3 regions of the Hymenobacter sp. DG01 genome follow, and region 1 is predicted to be linked to each of the others. Evidence: riboswitches for the same ligand, from Rfam matches in the RefSeq annotation. Region 1 holds a riboswitch; each other region holds the start of a gene.

Region 1 (5,295 bases):
TGCCTTCTTTGCTGCCGCAGGAGGCGGCAAACAGGGTCACAAACAGAAGGAGGCTGGCGAGGTAGCGCAACGGTGCAGCTTGATTTTTCATGGGGGTAGGGGAAAGAGTAAATAAGAGGGAGAAATACCATCAGACGCAGCGCCTGACTTTGCGCTTCTTACGGGGCAGTTGCGCAAGATGTTCAGCCCGTCCGTGCTTGAGCTTCATGCCCATAACTTATTGCGGGCCTTGGCGTAATACTCCCTACCGACCCCGTTTATGCACTTGGTAGTCGGTTGATTTCTCCACCCTTACCTGACTTTACGACCATGGGACTGTTTGATTTTCTCTCTAACGACGGCGAAAAAAAGCCTGTTCAACCCGCTGCTAAACCCGCTGCCGGCGGCGCTACCGATTTCTTTGGCAACGCCAACCAGCCCGCCGCTGCTCCGGTTGCTGCCCAAGGCGAAACCTACACGGTAGTGAGCGGCGACTCGCTTTCCAAAATCGCTAAGCATCATTACGGCGATGCTGCCAAATGGCATCAGATTTATGATGCCAACAAAAGCATCATCGGCTCTAACCCCGACCACATCGAAGTAGGCCAGGTGCTGACGCTGCCCAAGCTATAAACCTTAACCTCAGCTTCGAAATATCCTAAAAAAGCCACTCTGCCATGAGTGGCTTTTTTGCTTTTTAGCAGTCCCTTTTTGCAAACACCGAGTACTCAGATTGAGTACCGAGGGCAATTATTTTCATCAATGGGCAAGGACCTACCCCTTCGCTCAAGCTTAAACCCTGCTGATTTTTCACAGGATTTATCCATTGAAAATCAACCTATTAAATACAAAAAATAATTATCCTCAAACTCCACAGTAACAATAGCAAGCGGAAATAATATTTTTCAACCACCTATTGCATATATCAAAAACAGCACTATACCTTTGCAATACCAACCCGGTACTCTCCCGCTCGCGGCGGGATAGTTTTCATAAGATTTATACAGAAGCGGCGAGAGAACAGGCTCCGTGACCCGCTGGCAACCTTCGACCGCGCGAAAGGTGCCAATTCCTGCCCGACCAAGCTTTTGCTGGCGGGGCATATAACTCAGGAGTACCATGGAAAACACCTTCGCTTTCGCCCCCTTCACCCCCAACGCCCCGGTCGCTTTGTCGCGTATCGCCTCGCCGTGGGCTTTCTGCGTTTCGGTAGCTGCTCCAGCCACTGCCGCAAACCGGCGAATGCGAATGCGCTGCTGTAGCGCCTGTTGTTGCTGTTGCTAGCCCTGAGCGGCTACCCAACATCCCTACCCCTTTTTCCGGCCTGAACCCTCGGTGACCCGCAGCGGCACTCAGGTTCTGCGCATCGCAACTGGCTTTCGGAGCAACTCCATGCTGGTTCGGGTGCGGCCCTCGCTACGCCTTGTCGTGGCTCTCTTCCAGCGTTTTCGCTCCCTCTTCCATACCCAAACGGCCTTTAACCCTGCCCTGCCATGTCCACGCAGAACCTCCACTTCGAGACCCTCCAACTCCACGCTGGCCAGCAGCCCGACCCCGTAACCGGTTCCCGCGCCGTGCCGCTGTACCAGACCACCAGCTATGTGTTCAAGAACGCCGAGCACGGTGCTAATCTGTTTGCGCTGAAGGAGTTTGGCAACATCTACACCCGCCTCATGAACCCGACTACTGACGTGTTCGAGCAGCGGGTAGCGGCGCTGGAAGGTGGCGTAGCGGCCTTGGCCGTTTCCTCGGGGCAGGCCGCGCAGTTCATTGCCCTGAACAACATTCTGCAGGCCGGCGACAATTTTGTGAGCACCACCCACCTGTATGGCGGCACTTACAACCAGTTCAAGGTGGCATTCAAGCGCCTGGGCATTGAGGTGCGCTTCGCCGACGGCGACCAGCCGGAGAAGTTTGAGGCCCTGATTGATGAGAACACCAAGGCTCTTTACCTGGAAACCATTGGTAACCCCAGCTTCAGCATTCCGGACTTTGAGCGCATTGCCGCCATTGCCAACAAGCACGACCTTCCCCTGATTGTAGACAATACCTTTGGGGCCGGGGGCTACCTTTTCCGCCCCTTGGAGCACGGCGCGCACATTGTGGTAGAATCGGCTACGAAGTGGATTGGTGGCCACGGCACTAGTATTGGGGGCGTGATTGTGGATGGCGGCACCTATGACTTTGGCAACGGCAAGTTCCCGCAGTTCACGGAGCCCTCGGAAGGTTACCACGGGCTGGTGTTTAATGATGTGTTCGGGAAGGGCGGACCATTTGGCAACATTGCCTTTATCATCCGGGCACGGGTAGAGGGCCTGCGCGACTTTGGCCCATCCCAGAGCCCATTCAACGCCTGGCAGCTGATTCAGGGTTTGGAAACGCTGAGCCTGCGCGTAGACCGCACTGTGGAAAACGCCCTGCGCGTGGCTACCTGGCTGGAACAGCATCCGCAGGTAGAGGCCGTGAACTACCCCGGCCTTAAGAGCAGCCCCTACCACACCCTGGCCCAGAAATACCTGAAGCGCGGCTACGGCGGGGTTCTCACCTTCGCCATCAAAGGCAGCAAGGAAACCGCTACGCAGTTTATTGACAACCTGAAGCTGGTGAGCCACCTGGCAAACGTAGGCGACGCCAAGACGCTGATCATTCAGCCCTCGGCCACTACCCATCAGCAACTCTCCGACGAGGAGCAGCGCGCGGCCGGCGTAACGCCTACCCTGCTGCGCCTCTCGGTAGGCATTGAGCACTTTGAAGACATCCGGGCCGATCTGGCGCAAGCCTTTGACGCCGTGCGCAACGCAGCCTCGGTTTCTTCTGAGGAAGCCGGTAGCACCCTGCTACCCGAGCCGGAAGTAGAACATGCCGCTACGCTGGAAGTCTAGCACTTGAGAGGGGTTGATTCCTGGCGGCAGGTGAGAGAGCCGCCAGGTAGCTTCTTCCAGCACCGCGGTAAGCGGGTAGGCGCTGAAGTTTTTTGTGAGAGAGGAATCTTCAGCAGACAGCCGCCCGCGCTTAGCCGGGGCGGAGCCGGGCAGAATCGGCTCCGCCCGCGGGCTAGGTTTTCGCGCATTACCACCACTATGCGTCAGGATGACGCGGCAAGGATTTTCTCCTGTGAAGACGACTGATACTCCTACGGCTCCCGTGAGAAGCTCCCTGGCGCCGCTTCAGCTGCCGGCTGCTCCTAGTATGCCTGAGCCCGACGAACCACACCTGTTCCGCCTACCCCGGCCTCTGCGACTGGAAAGCGGGGCCACGCTGCCCCGGGTAGAAGTTACCTATCATACCTACGGCCGCCTCAATGCCGCCCGCGACAATGTGGTGTGGGTGTGCCATGCCCTTACGGCTAATGCTGATGTACTAAGCTGGTGGCCCGGCCTAGTTGGCCCCGCCTGCCATTTCGATCCGGCCGACTGGTTTATTGTGTGTGCCAATGTGCTGGGCTCCTGCTACGGCACTACCGGCCCGCTCACCCCCGACCCGCTGACCGAACAGGTAGCCTACCACGAGTTTCCGCTGCTCACCATCCGCGACATGGTAGCGGCTCACGAAGCTCTGCGCGAGCACCTGGCCCTGACCTCTATTCATACCTTGATTGGGGGCTCTCTGGGGGGGCAGCAGGCCGTGGAATGGGCAGTGCAACGGCCCGAATTGTTCGAGAACTTAGTGCTATTGGCTACCAACGCCCGGCACTCGGCCTGGGGTATTGCCTTCAACGAGGCCCAGCGGCTGGCCATCTTCGCCGACCCCTCCTACCCCACCGCCACGCCCGAAGGTGGTGCGGCGGGCCTGCGGGCAGCCCGGGCCCTGGCCCTGCTCAGCTACCGCAGCTACCAAGCCTACGGCCAAACCCAGACGGACACCGACGACACGAAGCTGACGGACTACCTCGCCAGCTCTTACCAGCGCTACCAAGGCGATAAGCTGGTAAATCGCTTCAATGCCTACAGCTACGTCACGCTGTCAAGGGCCATGGATAGCCACCATGTGGGCCGGGACCGGGGAAGCGTGAAAGCCGCTCTGGACCGCATCCGGGCCCGCACGCTGGTTATTGGTATTACCTCCGATGTGTTGTTCCCGACCTCCGAGCAACAACTGCTAGCCCGCCACATCCGGGGAGCCATGTACGCTGAAATGGACTCGCACTACGGCCACGACGGCTTCCTTATTGAAACTGCCCAGATTACTCATTTCCTCGACCGATTCTACGTTCAGAGCTATGCCCACTAACACTGCCCCTATTTCTGCTTCCTTTGTTGCCCGGCCCTGGCGGGTGGGTCTGATTGGGTTTGGCTGTGTAGGCCAGGGCCTCTACGATATCCTGGATCAGCAGCCCGACGCTGGTTTCTACATTGCCCGCATTGTGGTGAAAACGCCGCATAAGGTTCGGCCGCTGCCAGCCGAGCGGTTTGAGTTCGATGCGGACGCCCTACTGAACGACGAAACGCTGGACGTGCTGGTAGAGGTAATCGACGATGCCGACGCAGCGTTCCGGCTGGTGGCCGAAGCCTTGCGCCGGGGCCGCCGGGTAGTAACGGCCAACAAAGCCATGCTGGCCCGCCACCTCCCAGAGCTGGTGCAGCTGCAGCGTGAAGGTCAGGGCACCTTATTATATGAGGCAGCTGTGTGCGGCAGCATTCCCATCATCCGGACTCTGGACGCCTATTTCAGCGCAGAGCCACTCAGCCGCCTGACGGGCATCCTCAATGGTTCCTCCAACTACGTGCTCACGCGCATGGGCGAGGAAGGCTCGGAGTACGCATCAGCCTTGGCCGAAGCTCAGGAGCGAGGTTTTGCCGAAACGGACCCCAGCCTGGACATGGGTGCTTTCGACCCGCGCTCCAAGGCCGTGTTGCTGGCCGCGCACGCCTACGGGGCATTTCTGCAGCCGGAGCAGGTACTTAACCTGGGTATCGAGGGAATCAGCGCCGTTGATATTGCCTTTGCTGCCAGCCAGGGCCAGAAAATAAAGGTAGTAGCCGGCCTGCAGCGCCTCCCCGATGGCCGCGTAACGGTGCTGGTAACGCCCCAGCTCGTCGGCCCTGAGTCGCCGCTCTACGCCGTGGACCACGAGTTTAACGGAGTAGTAATTGAAGCCGATTTTGCCGGCGAGCAGTTTTTGCGCGGTCGCGGGGCTGGCGGGCACCCCACCGGCTCGGCTGTGCTGGCGGATTTGGCGGCGCTGCGGCAAGGCTTCACGTACCAGTATTCCAAAACGGCGAACCCGCCTACCTATGCCTCCGACCTGGAAGTGGAAATCTACCTTCGCACCGACGAAGACCGCCTCATTGACCTGCTGGATTTCAGCGAGATTTC
Region 2 (5,295 bases), 2.3 Mb from region 1:
CCCCACCCAACGCGAGTGGCTGGGCCAGTCCATTCCGGTTTTCTTCGACCTAGCGCCGCAGAAGCCGCTGCTGGAGTTGCTGCCCGGCGGGCGGGCCCTGATTCACGCCGACATCATTTCGGCGGCTTTCTACCTGCTCAGCGGTTGGCAGGAGTATTTTTCGGAGGAGCGTGACCAGCACGGCCGCTTCCCTTACTCGGCCAGCGTGCAGAGTCGCTACAGCTTCGTGACGGTGCCCGTCGTGAACTACTACTTCGATGTGCTGAAAACTGCCGTGGAGCACGTCATGGGCCAGCCGCTGCAGCCGCGCCGCTGGGCCGGTGGGGCCTCCTGGGCCGCCTTCATCACCCACGACATCGACAACCTGTACAGCGCCTGGAAAGCCCCGGCCAAAGCTGCCCTGCGCCAAGGCCGGCTCCTGAGCTTCGGGCAGCAGCTGTGGCGGCATTTCACTACCCCTGACGCCTGGGACAACCTCCGGCAGGTGCAGGAAACCGTAGCCAGTTACGGCGCAAAGAGCACGTTCTTCTTTCTGCCTGAGCACCGGAAAGCTGCCAACGGCACGCCGAATGCGGATTATAAACTGCGCAAGGTGTGGACAAAAATAGCCGCAGCTATTCAGGATGCAGAGGTAGGCCTGCACGCGAGTCTGGGTACTGCAGCACATGGCGGAAAGTTGAAGGTGGATTGGCTTAAAATTCCGGTACCATGTAGCGGCATCCGGTTTCACTACCTGAGTTGGGAGCCGCGCATCACGTCCACTTTGCTGAGTATGGATGGTTTCACTCATGACTCTACGCTAGGGTTTGCGGAGCACTTTGGCTTCCGAAATTCCTACTGCCTACCGTTCTATACTTTCAATTTTAATGCTGATCCTTTTATTGTTGATCCTCCGCAAATGAGGCTTTATACGCTACCATCAGAAGCACCAGCTTTCTTTACCCTAGGACCGAAAAACTCTATTCAGACATCTACATTCCTGGAAATCCCGCTCAACGTGATGGACGCTACCCTCCATCACCCGCGCTACCTCCAACTGGCTACCAAGGAAATCCTGCCGGCTTTGATGCCGATGTTTCAGAAAATAGAGCGGTTCGGGGGCGTGTGCACGGTGCTCTGGCACAACGAGAACTTCGACCCGGCCAACGAAACCAACGGCCCCCGCCAGTTCGCCGAAATCATGGAGTACCTTCGCGGCCGCAACGTGGCCTTCGTCAACGGCCGGGAAATTTGTGAGCGAATGGGCTAGCAATGTCATTCCTCGCTTCGGTCGGAATCTGGGTTACTCCGCCGCGTGGAGAACCTAGACCTCTCGCTTCGCTTAGAACGACAGCTGGAACATTCATTCATTCACTCATTTATCACTTCACCGTTTGGGTATCGTTCAGCGGCAGGGGCTGCGCAACACCATTATTTCCTACATCGGGCTGGCGCTGGGCTTCGTGAGTACGGCTCTGGTGCTACCCAACTTTCTGCAGCCCGAGCAGCTGGGGGTTACGGCCACCCTGTCGTCGGTAGCCACGCTCTACGCCCAGGTTGCGGCCTTTGGCTTTGCCAGCGTGGGCATCCGTTTTTTCCCTTACTTCCGCCATCCAGAGTCGGGGCACCGAGGGTTTCTGCCGCTGCTGCTGGGTGTGCCGCTGCTGGGGTTTGCAGTGGTCACGGCCCTGTATTTTCTGGGCGAGCCACTGCTGCTGCCCTGGTATGGGCGGGATGCGCCCCTACTGGCGCCGTACTACGCCTGGGGTGCCGTGCTGGCCTTGTTTACCATGCTTTACTCGGTGCAGGATGCCTACCTCAAGGCGCTGTACCACACGGCTTTCTCGTCCTTCGTGCAGGATATTCTGCTGCGAGTTCTGATTGTGACGGGGGCTTTCCTGTTTGGCTTTGGCTACCTGTCTTTCTCAGGCTACGTGCTGTGGTTTGTGAGCGTAAACAGCGTCATTGCTTTGCTGCTGACGGCTTACACGGCGGCCATCGGGGAGCTGCACTGGCGACCTACGCAGCAGGTGCTCACGGTGCGCCCCCTGCGCGAAATGCTGGGCATGGGCGCCTTTACCCTGCTTGGCAGCCTGTCGGGCAGCATCATTATGTTCATCGACACCCTGATGGTGGGCGCCCAGGTGAGCGTGGCGGCGGCCGGCATTTACGTGGTGGCCGGCAACATCAGTACGGCCTTGGCTATTCCGGCCCGCTCCCTCAACAAAATAGCCTTTCCGCTCCTGGCCGACTACTGGAAGCAGCAGGACCTCCCGCGCATGGCCGACTTCTACCGCCGCGCTACCCGCCTCAACACCCTCATCGGCTGCCTGTTGTTCCTGGGCATCGCCTTGAATCTGGACTTTATCTACTCCCTGATGCGCAACGCCCGCTACGCCGAGGGTACGGTGGTGGTGCTGCTCCTACTGGCCAGCAAGCTCTTCGATGGCATCACGGGCGTTAATGGCCTGATGGTAGTAACGTCTCCACGCTACCGGTTCGACCTGATTTTCAACGTGTCACTGGCGCTGCTCACTATTCTGCTCAACGGTTTGTTGATTCCGCGCCTGGGCATGGTGGGGGCGGCGGTAGCGGCCTGCATCGCGCAAGTCAGCATTAACGTGGCCCGCACCTGGTTTGTGTGGCACAGCTACCGCATGCAGCCCTTTACCTGGCGCATCCCGCTGATACTAGGTATTGCGGCCGTGGCGGGGGTAGCAGGCTGGCTGATGCCCTCCCTTAGCTCGCCCCTGCTTACCATGCTCCTGCGCTCCACCGTGCTGACGCTGGTGTACGGCGGACTGATTCTGGTGACGAACTCGGCCCCCGAAGCAACTGCTTTTCTCAGCAAACTTAAACAACGGAAACACTAGCCGTTGTTTTATATATTATTATTCTACAGACTGATATACTATCTTCTATGAACGCGGTGAAGCATTTTCTGGGGTCAATTTTAGCCATTGCTTTCTTCCTTTTACTGGTTGTGATTTTCAGGGAGCATATACCCGGGAAAAGAAACCAGCACAATTCCTATCTGGTCCGGGTGGGCATGTCTAAACAGCAGGCAATGAGAATAATGGGCGGCGCTCCGTCGCGCAGAATGCTGGGCGTTTCTGCTGATTCAGCGTACGTGTACAAGGCCTCGCCTGCAGCCTCCGATAATATCTACCTAAGCATTGGGGCCGATGGCGTAATTACGAGCGTCAGCCACGGCGAATAATCAGGATTTTTAGTTGACCAGAAAAATAAAATTTGGAAGTATAAAATTCTGGCCGCTACTTTTGCCCCATCAATTCTTTACCTGAAAGGATTGTTTTTATACAGAGGCGTGGAGAGACAGGCTCGACGAAGCGCCGGCAACCAGCGGACCATCCGAAACGGTGCCAAGTCCTGACCATATAAAAACAACGTACCGTGAACCGCTTGTCTAACTCCGCCGCCACATCCGCCACCACCATTGCTCTACAGCATGGGTGTTGTGCTATGATGGGCATGGCGTGTTGTTGTCAGGCGTAACGCACCCTTCTTTTTTTCCTGGTTTGTGCGCCTGGCAGCTCTGCTGACACAGTTTTTTGTGTAGCTGACTCTGCCCGCACACCCGGCTTTTCGCCCTTGCCGCTGCTGGCTGCGCCTCCTTGTTTGGCTGCCACCGCGGGGTAGGGCCATCCTGTCAGCTGAAGTTTGCGCCTGTGGGCCGGCTTCCCTCCCCTTCTTGTTATGTCAGCAGCAACTGCTGCGCCGGCCGTCCGCGCCTTGCTCGACGACCTGCGCCCCCGGCTGATCCAGGCTACGGCCCTGGAGCGGCTGCGCCTCGTGGCTGAACGCTTCCCCGAACAGGCCGTTTTTTCGACCTCTTTCGGCCTGGAAGACCAGATTATCAGCCATTTAATCTTCAGCCACCAGCTTCCCATTCAGGTTTTCACCCTCGATACGGGCCGGAATTTCCAGGAAACCTACGCCACCTGGAACAAGACCCTGCTGAAGTACGAGCAGCCCATTGCGGTGTACTACCCCCAGCGGGAAAGCGTAGAGCAGCTGATGCTAGCCAAAGGCCCTAACTCCTTCTACGAGAGTGTGGAGAACCGCAAGGAGTGCTGCCATATCCGCAAAGTGAAGCCCCTGAACCGCGCCCTGGCCGGCAAAGCCGCCTGGGTTACGGGCATCCGCGCCGAGCAGTCGCAGAACCGCCAAACCATGGACCCCGTGGAGTGGGACGCGGCTCATAACCTGGTTAAAATCCATCCGCTGTTCGACTGGACCTGGGACCAGGCCGTGGCCTTCACCCAGGAAAACGGAGTGCCGGTGAACACCCTGCATCAGCAGGGCTTCGTGAGCATCGGGTGTGCCCCCTGCACCCGCGCCATTCGGCCGGGCGAGGACTTCCGGGCCGGCCGCTGGTGGTGGGAAGACCTTTCGGCCAAGGAGTGCGGCCTGCACGCCACCGCCCATCACAACGGCCCCGACCCGGTGGTGGAGCCCGTTCCGGCAGGCTAGCCACGGGCCTTTTACCTCTCATTCGTCTCTACAGCAGCTCCGCCAGTTTAGCTGACTTCTGCGCTAAATCGTGTTCTACACATGAGTACCCCTTCTTTCGATTATCTCGACCGGCTGGAAGCCGAAGCCATCCACATCCTGCGGGAAGTGGCCGGCCAGTTTGAGCGCCCAGCCCTACTCTTCTCGGGCGGCAAAGACTCCATCGTGCTGACCCGCCTCGCGGAAAAGGCCTTCCGGCCCGGCCGCTTCCCGTTTCCCCTGGTGCACGTCGATACCGGCCACAACTTCTCCGAGGTACTGGCCTACCGCGACCAGCTAGCTGAAAACCTGGGCGAAAAGCTGATCGTGCGCCAAGTGGAAGATACCATCAAGCGGCAGCGCCTGCGCGAGCCGGGCGGCAAGTTTCCCAGCCGCAATCCCCTGCAAACCTATACGCTGCTGGAGGTCATTGAGGAGTTTGAGTTCGATGCCTGCATCGGCGGGGCTCGCCGCGACGAGGAAAAGGCCCGGGCTAAGGAGCGCATTTTCTCCGTCCGCGACGAGTTTGGGCAGTGGGACCCTAAGCGCCAGCGCCCCGAGCTCTGGAACATCTACAACGGCCGCATCCAGAAGGGCGAAAACGTGCGCGTGTTCCCCATTTCCAACTGGACGGAGCTGGACGTGTGGCGCTATATCCAGCGCGAGAACATTGCCCTGCCCGACATCTACTTCGGTCATGAGCGCCGTTGCGTGGTGCTACCTACCGGCCAGCTACTAGGCCTTTCGGAGCACTTGCGCCTGGATAAGGACGATGAAATCGTGACCCGGCAGGTGCGCTTCCGC
Region 3 (5,295 bases), 360 kb from region 1:
TCACGATGCGGCTGGTTTCCCAATCGGCTTTGAAACCGTTTTCGCGGGCGGCTTCGATGGTCAGGTAGTTCTTCTCGCGCTGGCGTCCGGCATAGTCCTCACGGAGCTGGCGGTATTCCTCACGCACCGTGCGGGCGTACTCCACATCAGCGGTGCCTAGCAGGGCCGCAGCTACACCCACCGAGCGGGACGCATCATTCACGTGCACGATGGGGCCAGAATAGTTGGGCGCAATTTTCACCGCGGCGTGCAGACGGGAGGTAGTGGCACCACCAATGAGCAGCGGCGTTTTAAGGCCGCGCTTTTCCATTTCCTGAGCCACGTACACCATTTCATCCAGACTCGGGGTGATGAGGCCACTGAGGCCAATTACGTCCACTTGCTGCTTCACGGCTTCGTCCAGAATCTTTTCCAGGGGCACCATTACGCCCAGGTCCACAATATCGAAGTTGTTGCAGGCCAGTACCACGCCCACGATGTTCTTGCCGATGTCGTGCACGTCGCCTTTCACCGTGGCCAGCAGGATTTTACCGGCGGTTTGCCGGTCGCCGCTTTGCTTGTCGGCCAGCAGGTAGGGCTCCAGGTAGGCCACAGCCTTCTTCATCACGCGGGCCGACTTCACCACCTGGGGTAGGAACATCTTGCCCGCGCCAAACAGGTCACCAACTACGTTCATGCCAGCCATCAGGGGGCCTTCAATTACTTCGAGTGGCCTAGCGACCTGCTGACGCACCTGTTCAGTGTCTTCGTCGATGAACTCCGTGATGCCTTTCACCAATGCGTGCTGCAGGCGCTCGGCTACGGGCAGGCTGCGCCAGGCGTCGGCTACTACTTCGGTTTTGTCCTTCTGCTTTACTGTGTCGGCGAATTCCACGAGGCGCTCGGTGGCATCGGGGCGGCGGTTCAGGAGCACATCTTCTACCAGCTCTAGCAGGTCCTTGGGTACTTCGTCGTACACGGCTAGCTGGCTGGGGTTCACGATGCCCATATCCAGGCCGGCCCGGATGGCGTGGTAAAGGAAGGCCGAGTGCATGGCTTCGCGCACCACGTCGTTGCCGCGGAATGAGAAGCTGATGTTGCTGACGCCGCCGCTGGTGAGGGCGCCGGGCAGGTTTTGCTTGATCCAGCGGACGGCCTCAATGAAGTCGAGGGCGTAGGTGCGGTGCTCCTCCATGCCGGTGCCCACCGTCAGGATGTTGGGGTCGAAGATGATGTCCTCGGCCGGAAAGCCCACTTCGTTCACCAGAATGTCGTAGCTGCGCCGGCAGATTTCGATGCGCTTCTCGTAGTTGTCGGCCTGGCCGTTCTCATCGAAGGCCATTACCACCACGGCGGCGCCGTACTGGCGCACGGTGCGGGCGCGCTCCTTAAAGGTTTCCTCGCCCTCTTTCAAGGAAATGGAGTTGACAATGCTCTTGCCTTGTACGCATTTCAGGCCGGCTTCCAGCACGCTCCACTTCGAGGAGTCAATCATAATCGGCACCCGCGAAATGTCGGGCTCCGAGGCAATCAGGTTCAGGAACGTGGTCATGGCCTGCTCCGAGTCGAGCATGCCTTCGTCCATGTTCACGTCGATGACCTGGGCGCCGCCTTCTACCTGGTCGCGGGCTACTTGCAGGGCGGCTTCGTAGTTGCCGGTTCGGATGAGGCGGGCAAAGGCGCGGGAACCGGTTACGTTGCACCGCTCGCCCACGTTCACGAAGAGGCTGTCGGGGTAGATACCGAAGGGCTCTAGGCCACTCAGGCGGGTAGCTTTCGGCAGCTCGGGCAGCTTACGCGGCTCATACTTGTCGGCCAAGCGGGCCAGCTCACCGATGTGCTGAGGCGTGGTGCCACAACAACCACCCACCACCGTCACGAGACCTTCCTTGAGGTAGTTTTCTACCACGCCCGCAAATTCCTGGGCCGACTCATCGTAACCGCCAAACGCATTCGGCAAACCGGCATTCGGGTAAGCCGAGATGTGCACGTCGGCAATACGGCTCAGCTCCTTGATGTACACCTGCAACTGATCGGCGCCGAGGGCACAGTTCAGGCCCACGCTCAGCAGGGGCAGGTGGCGAATCGAGTTCCAGAACGCCTCTACCGTCTGCCCCGAGAGGGTGCGGCCGGAAGCGTCGGTAATGGTGCCGGAAATCATGACGGGCACCACGCGGCCGCCTTCATCGAAGAACTTCTGAACGGCATACAGTGCTGCTTTGGCGTTCAGTGTGTCGAAGATGGTTTCGATGAGTAGCGCGTCGGAACCGCCGTCAATGAGGCCGCGCACCTGCTCGTGGTAGGCAGTGGCTAGCTCGTCAAACGTCACGGCCCGGAAGCCGGGGCGGTTCACGTCGGGGGAGAGGCTAGCGGTACGGTTGGTGGGCCCAATGGCGCCGGCCACGAAGCGGGGCTTATCGGGGTTCTGGGCCGTAAACTCGTCGGCTACTTCCTTGGCAATGCGCGCCGACTCGTAGTTGAGCTCATACACGATGTCCTCCAGGGCGTAGTCTGCCTGGGCAATGGTGGTGCCGCTGAAGGTGTTGGTTTCCACCATGTCAGCCCCAGCCGCGAAGTAATCGGCGTGGATGCCTTTGATGATATCGGGGCGGGTGATGCTGAGCAGGTCGTTGTTGCCGCGCAGAGGCTTGGGGTGGTCGGCGAAGCGCGTGCCGCGGAAGTCAGCCTCTTCCAGCTTGTGGCGCTGAATCATGGTGCCCATGGCGCCATCCAGAATCAGGACACGTTTGGCAAGGATATCGTGCAGCGGGGAGTCAGTGACGGTCGGCATATCGGCTCTTCAAGTAATTCGGCAGCGAAAAAGTGCCTATCCAGAGAGAGCCGTGCGGGAAGCGCGTCCTGTTCTTATCTTCTTCCAGACCGCCTAAGCAGCTCGGAAAGGGAATTAGCACCTTGTTTTATTTCAGGTTGCTAAGACGTCATCGGGCCCAATCCCTCGGTCTTTCTGGATAAGTAACTCTGCGAAGATACAACCGGAATCTTCGAAATTCAATTCGGGAAGCCGGGAGCGGGGCTGGCTCACCGATTTTGGGCCGAAGAGCCTCTCGGCAGCGCAAAGGCAGCGCGCCTCCACCAGCCTAGCAGGAAAATAAATGTAACCGCGGCGGAAACATATATGTAGGTACCCGAGTTGCTACGCGCTGGATCCGCAGGTAGCGGGTTCTCTATATAGACTTCATCATGAGCCAAACCACCAATCTGTTTACGCCCGTGCAAGTGGGTGCCCTCACGCTGGCCAACCGCTTCGCCATGGCTCCCATGACACGCAGCCGCGCTACCAACGAGGCTACCGCCCCCACCGACTCCGTGGTGAAATACTACGTGCAGCGCGCCTCAGCCGGCCTCATCATCTCCGAAGGCTCTCAGGTATCGCCCCAGGGCGTGGGCTATATCAATACGCCCGGTATCTACTCGGAGGAGCAGGTAGCCGGCTGGAAAAAAGTGACGGATGCCGTGCACGCTGCCGGGGGCCGCATTTTCATTCAGCTCTGGCACGTAGGGCGCGTATCGCACCCCTTCTTCCACAACGGGGAGCTACCCGTAGGGCCCTCGGCCATCAAGCCCGAAGGCGCCAAAGCCTTTACCGGTCAGGGCTTTGAAGATGTGCCAACGCCGCGCGCTCTGGAGTTGAGCGAAATCCCGGGGGTAGTAGATCAGTTCCGCCAGGCCGCCCGCAATGCCAAGCTCGCCGGTTTCGATGGGGCTGAAATTCACGGTGCCAACGGCTACCTGCTTGATCAGTTTATTCAGGACGGCTCCAACCAGCGCGCCGATGAGTACGGCGGCAGCCTGGAAAACCGCAGCCGCTTCGTGCTGGAAGTGGTAAAGGCTGTGGTGGATGAGCTGGGCGCCGACCGTGTAGGCATCCGCCTCTCGCCCCAGGGTAGCGCCAGCATCAAGGACTCTGATCCGGTGAAAACCTTCAGCTACGTAACCGAGCAGCTCAACCAGTTCAACCTGGCCTACCTGCACGTCATTGAGGCCCTGCCCGGCCACCCCATGGCCCAGCCTCAGGCTCCGGCCGTAGCGGCCCACCTGCGCAAAATCTTCAACGGCACCTTCATCCTGAACGGCGGCTACACCCAGGAAACCGCCGATAAGGCCCTGGCCAACAACGAAGCCGACGTTATTGCCTTCGGGGTGCCTTTCATTGCCAACCCCGATCTGGTGGAGCGCTTCCGCATCGGGGCCGCCCTTAATACCCCCGACCCCAGCACGTTCTACGTGCCCGGCGACAAAGGCTATATCGACTACCCCTCTCTGCAGGAGCAAGGTGTAGATACGAAAGAGCCCGTGGATTACCAGAACAACTAAGCCGACCCCGCCTGGCTTACAGAAACCCGCTTCGGCCCCGGCCGAAGCGGGTTTCTTTGTAATGGGCCTCACCCTGGCTTTGCTACCCAGGGAGAAAGGTGCCAGACGATAAAGCTGTTGGCGGCTACCAGCGCGGGCGAGCATTTATTGACCGAAACCGGGCGTAAGTGCTCAGGTTAGACCGGTTCGTTGATAATTTGCTTTTCTTATATAGAGTAGGATTAATTCTTTGCAGCAGAATGTGTAGGTTGAGGGCCATTTCGGACCCATGCTTTCCTATCTTCTGACTATGAAGCCACTACCTCCGGTAAGTCGCGCGCTGGGCTTGAGCGCGGCCCTGCTGCTGGCCCTGAGCGCCTGCAGCCCCAAAACCGCATCGGTTACCACCACCAGCCCTACCCCCCCACCCACCGCCGAAGCCGCCCCGGCCCAGCCGGCCGTGGCCTCGTTTCAGATTCCGGTGGAGTACTACACTCTGCCCAACGGCCTGAAGGTGGTACTTTCGCCCGACCACACGGCGCCCACAGCTACCGTAGCAGCCTATTACAACATCGGCTTCCGCAACGAGCCCCGCAACCGCACCGGGTTTGCCCACCTGTTTGAGCACCTTATGTTTCAGGGCTCCCAGAACCTGGGCAAGATGGAGTTCATTCAACTGATTCAGAAAAACGGCGGTATCCTGAACGGCTCTACCCGCTTCGACTTCACCAACTATTTCGAGGTAGTGCCCTCGCACAAGCTGGAAACTATGCTCTGGGCCGAAGCCGACCGGATGCGCGGCCTCGCCATCAACCAGGCCAACCTCACCAATCAGCAGGGGGTAGTGAAAAACGAGGTGCGCGTGAACGTGCTCAACCAGCCCTACGGCGGCTTTCCGTGGCTGGACATGCCCCAGTACGCCAACAAAAACTGGAACAACGCCCACAACTTCTACGGCGACCTGAAGGACCTTGACGCCGCTACCCTGGAGGATGCGCAGGC

The links. Region 1 has a riboswitch for S-adenosylmethionine ahead of FGZ14_RS17945 (O-acetylhomoserine aminocarboxypropyltransferase/cysteine synthase family protein). Riboswitches for the same ligand answer to the same signal wherever they lie in the genome.
Region 2: another riboswitch for S-adenosylmethionine. It lies ahead of FGZ14_RS07510 (phosphoadenylyl-sulfate reductase); the one in region 1 lies ahead of FGZ14_RS17945 (O-acetylhomoserine aminocarboxypropyltransferase/cysteine synthase family protein).
Region 3: another riboswitch for S-adenosylmethionine. It lies ahead of metH (methionine synthase); the one in region 1 lies ahead of FGZ14_RS17945 (O-acetylhomoserine aminocarboxypropyltransferase/cysteine synthase family protein).

The regions. Positions count from the first base shown of each region.
Region 1 is NZ_CP040936.1:4,221,948-4,227,242, reverse strand. It holds gene FGZ14_RS17955 (hypothetical protein) at 1-91, opposite strand, end outside; gene FGZ14_RS17950 (LysM peptidoglycan-binding domain-containing protein) at 310-612, shown strand; SAM riboswitch class I at 976-1,089, shown strand; gene FGZ14_RS17945 (O-acetylhomoserine aminocarboxypropyltransferase/cysteine synthase family protein) at 1,473-2,861, shown strand; gene metX (homoserine O-acetyltransferase) at 3,094-4,209, shown strand; gene FGZ14_RS17935 (homoserine dehydrogenase) at 4,199-5,295, shown strand, end outside.
Region 2 is NZ_CP040936.1:1,748,016-1,753,310, forward strand. It holds gene FGZ14_RS07495 (hypothetical protein) at 1-1,249, shown strand, start outside; gene FGZ14_RS07500 (oligosaccharide flippase family protein) at 1,374-2,852, shown strand; gene FGZ14_RS07505 (hypothetical protein) at 2,900-3,199, shown strand; SAM riboswitch class I at 3,293-3,384, shown strand; gene FGZ14_RS07510 (phosphoadenylyl-sulfate reductase) at 3,697-4,473, shown strand; gene cysD (sulfate adenylyltransferase subunit CysD) at 4,525-5,295, shown strand, end outside.
Region 3 is NZ_CP040936.1:3,864,166-3,869,460, forward strand. It holds gene metH (methionine synthase) at 1-2,770, opposite strand, end outside; SAM riboswitch class I at 2,842-2,955, opposite strand; gene FGZ14_RS16395 (alkene reductase) at 3,181-4,314, shown strand; gene FGZ14_RS16400 (pitrilysin family protein) at 4,604-5,295, shown strand, end outside.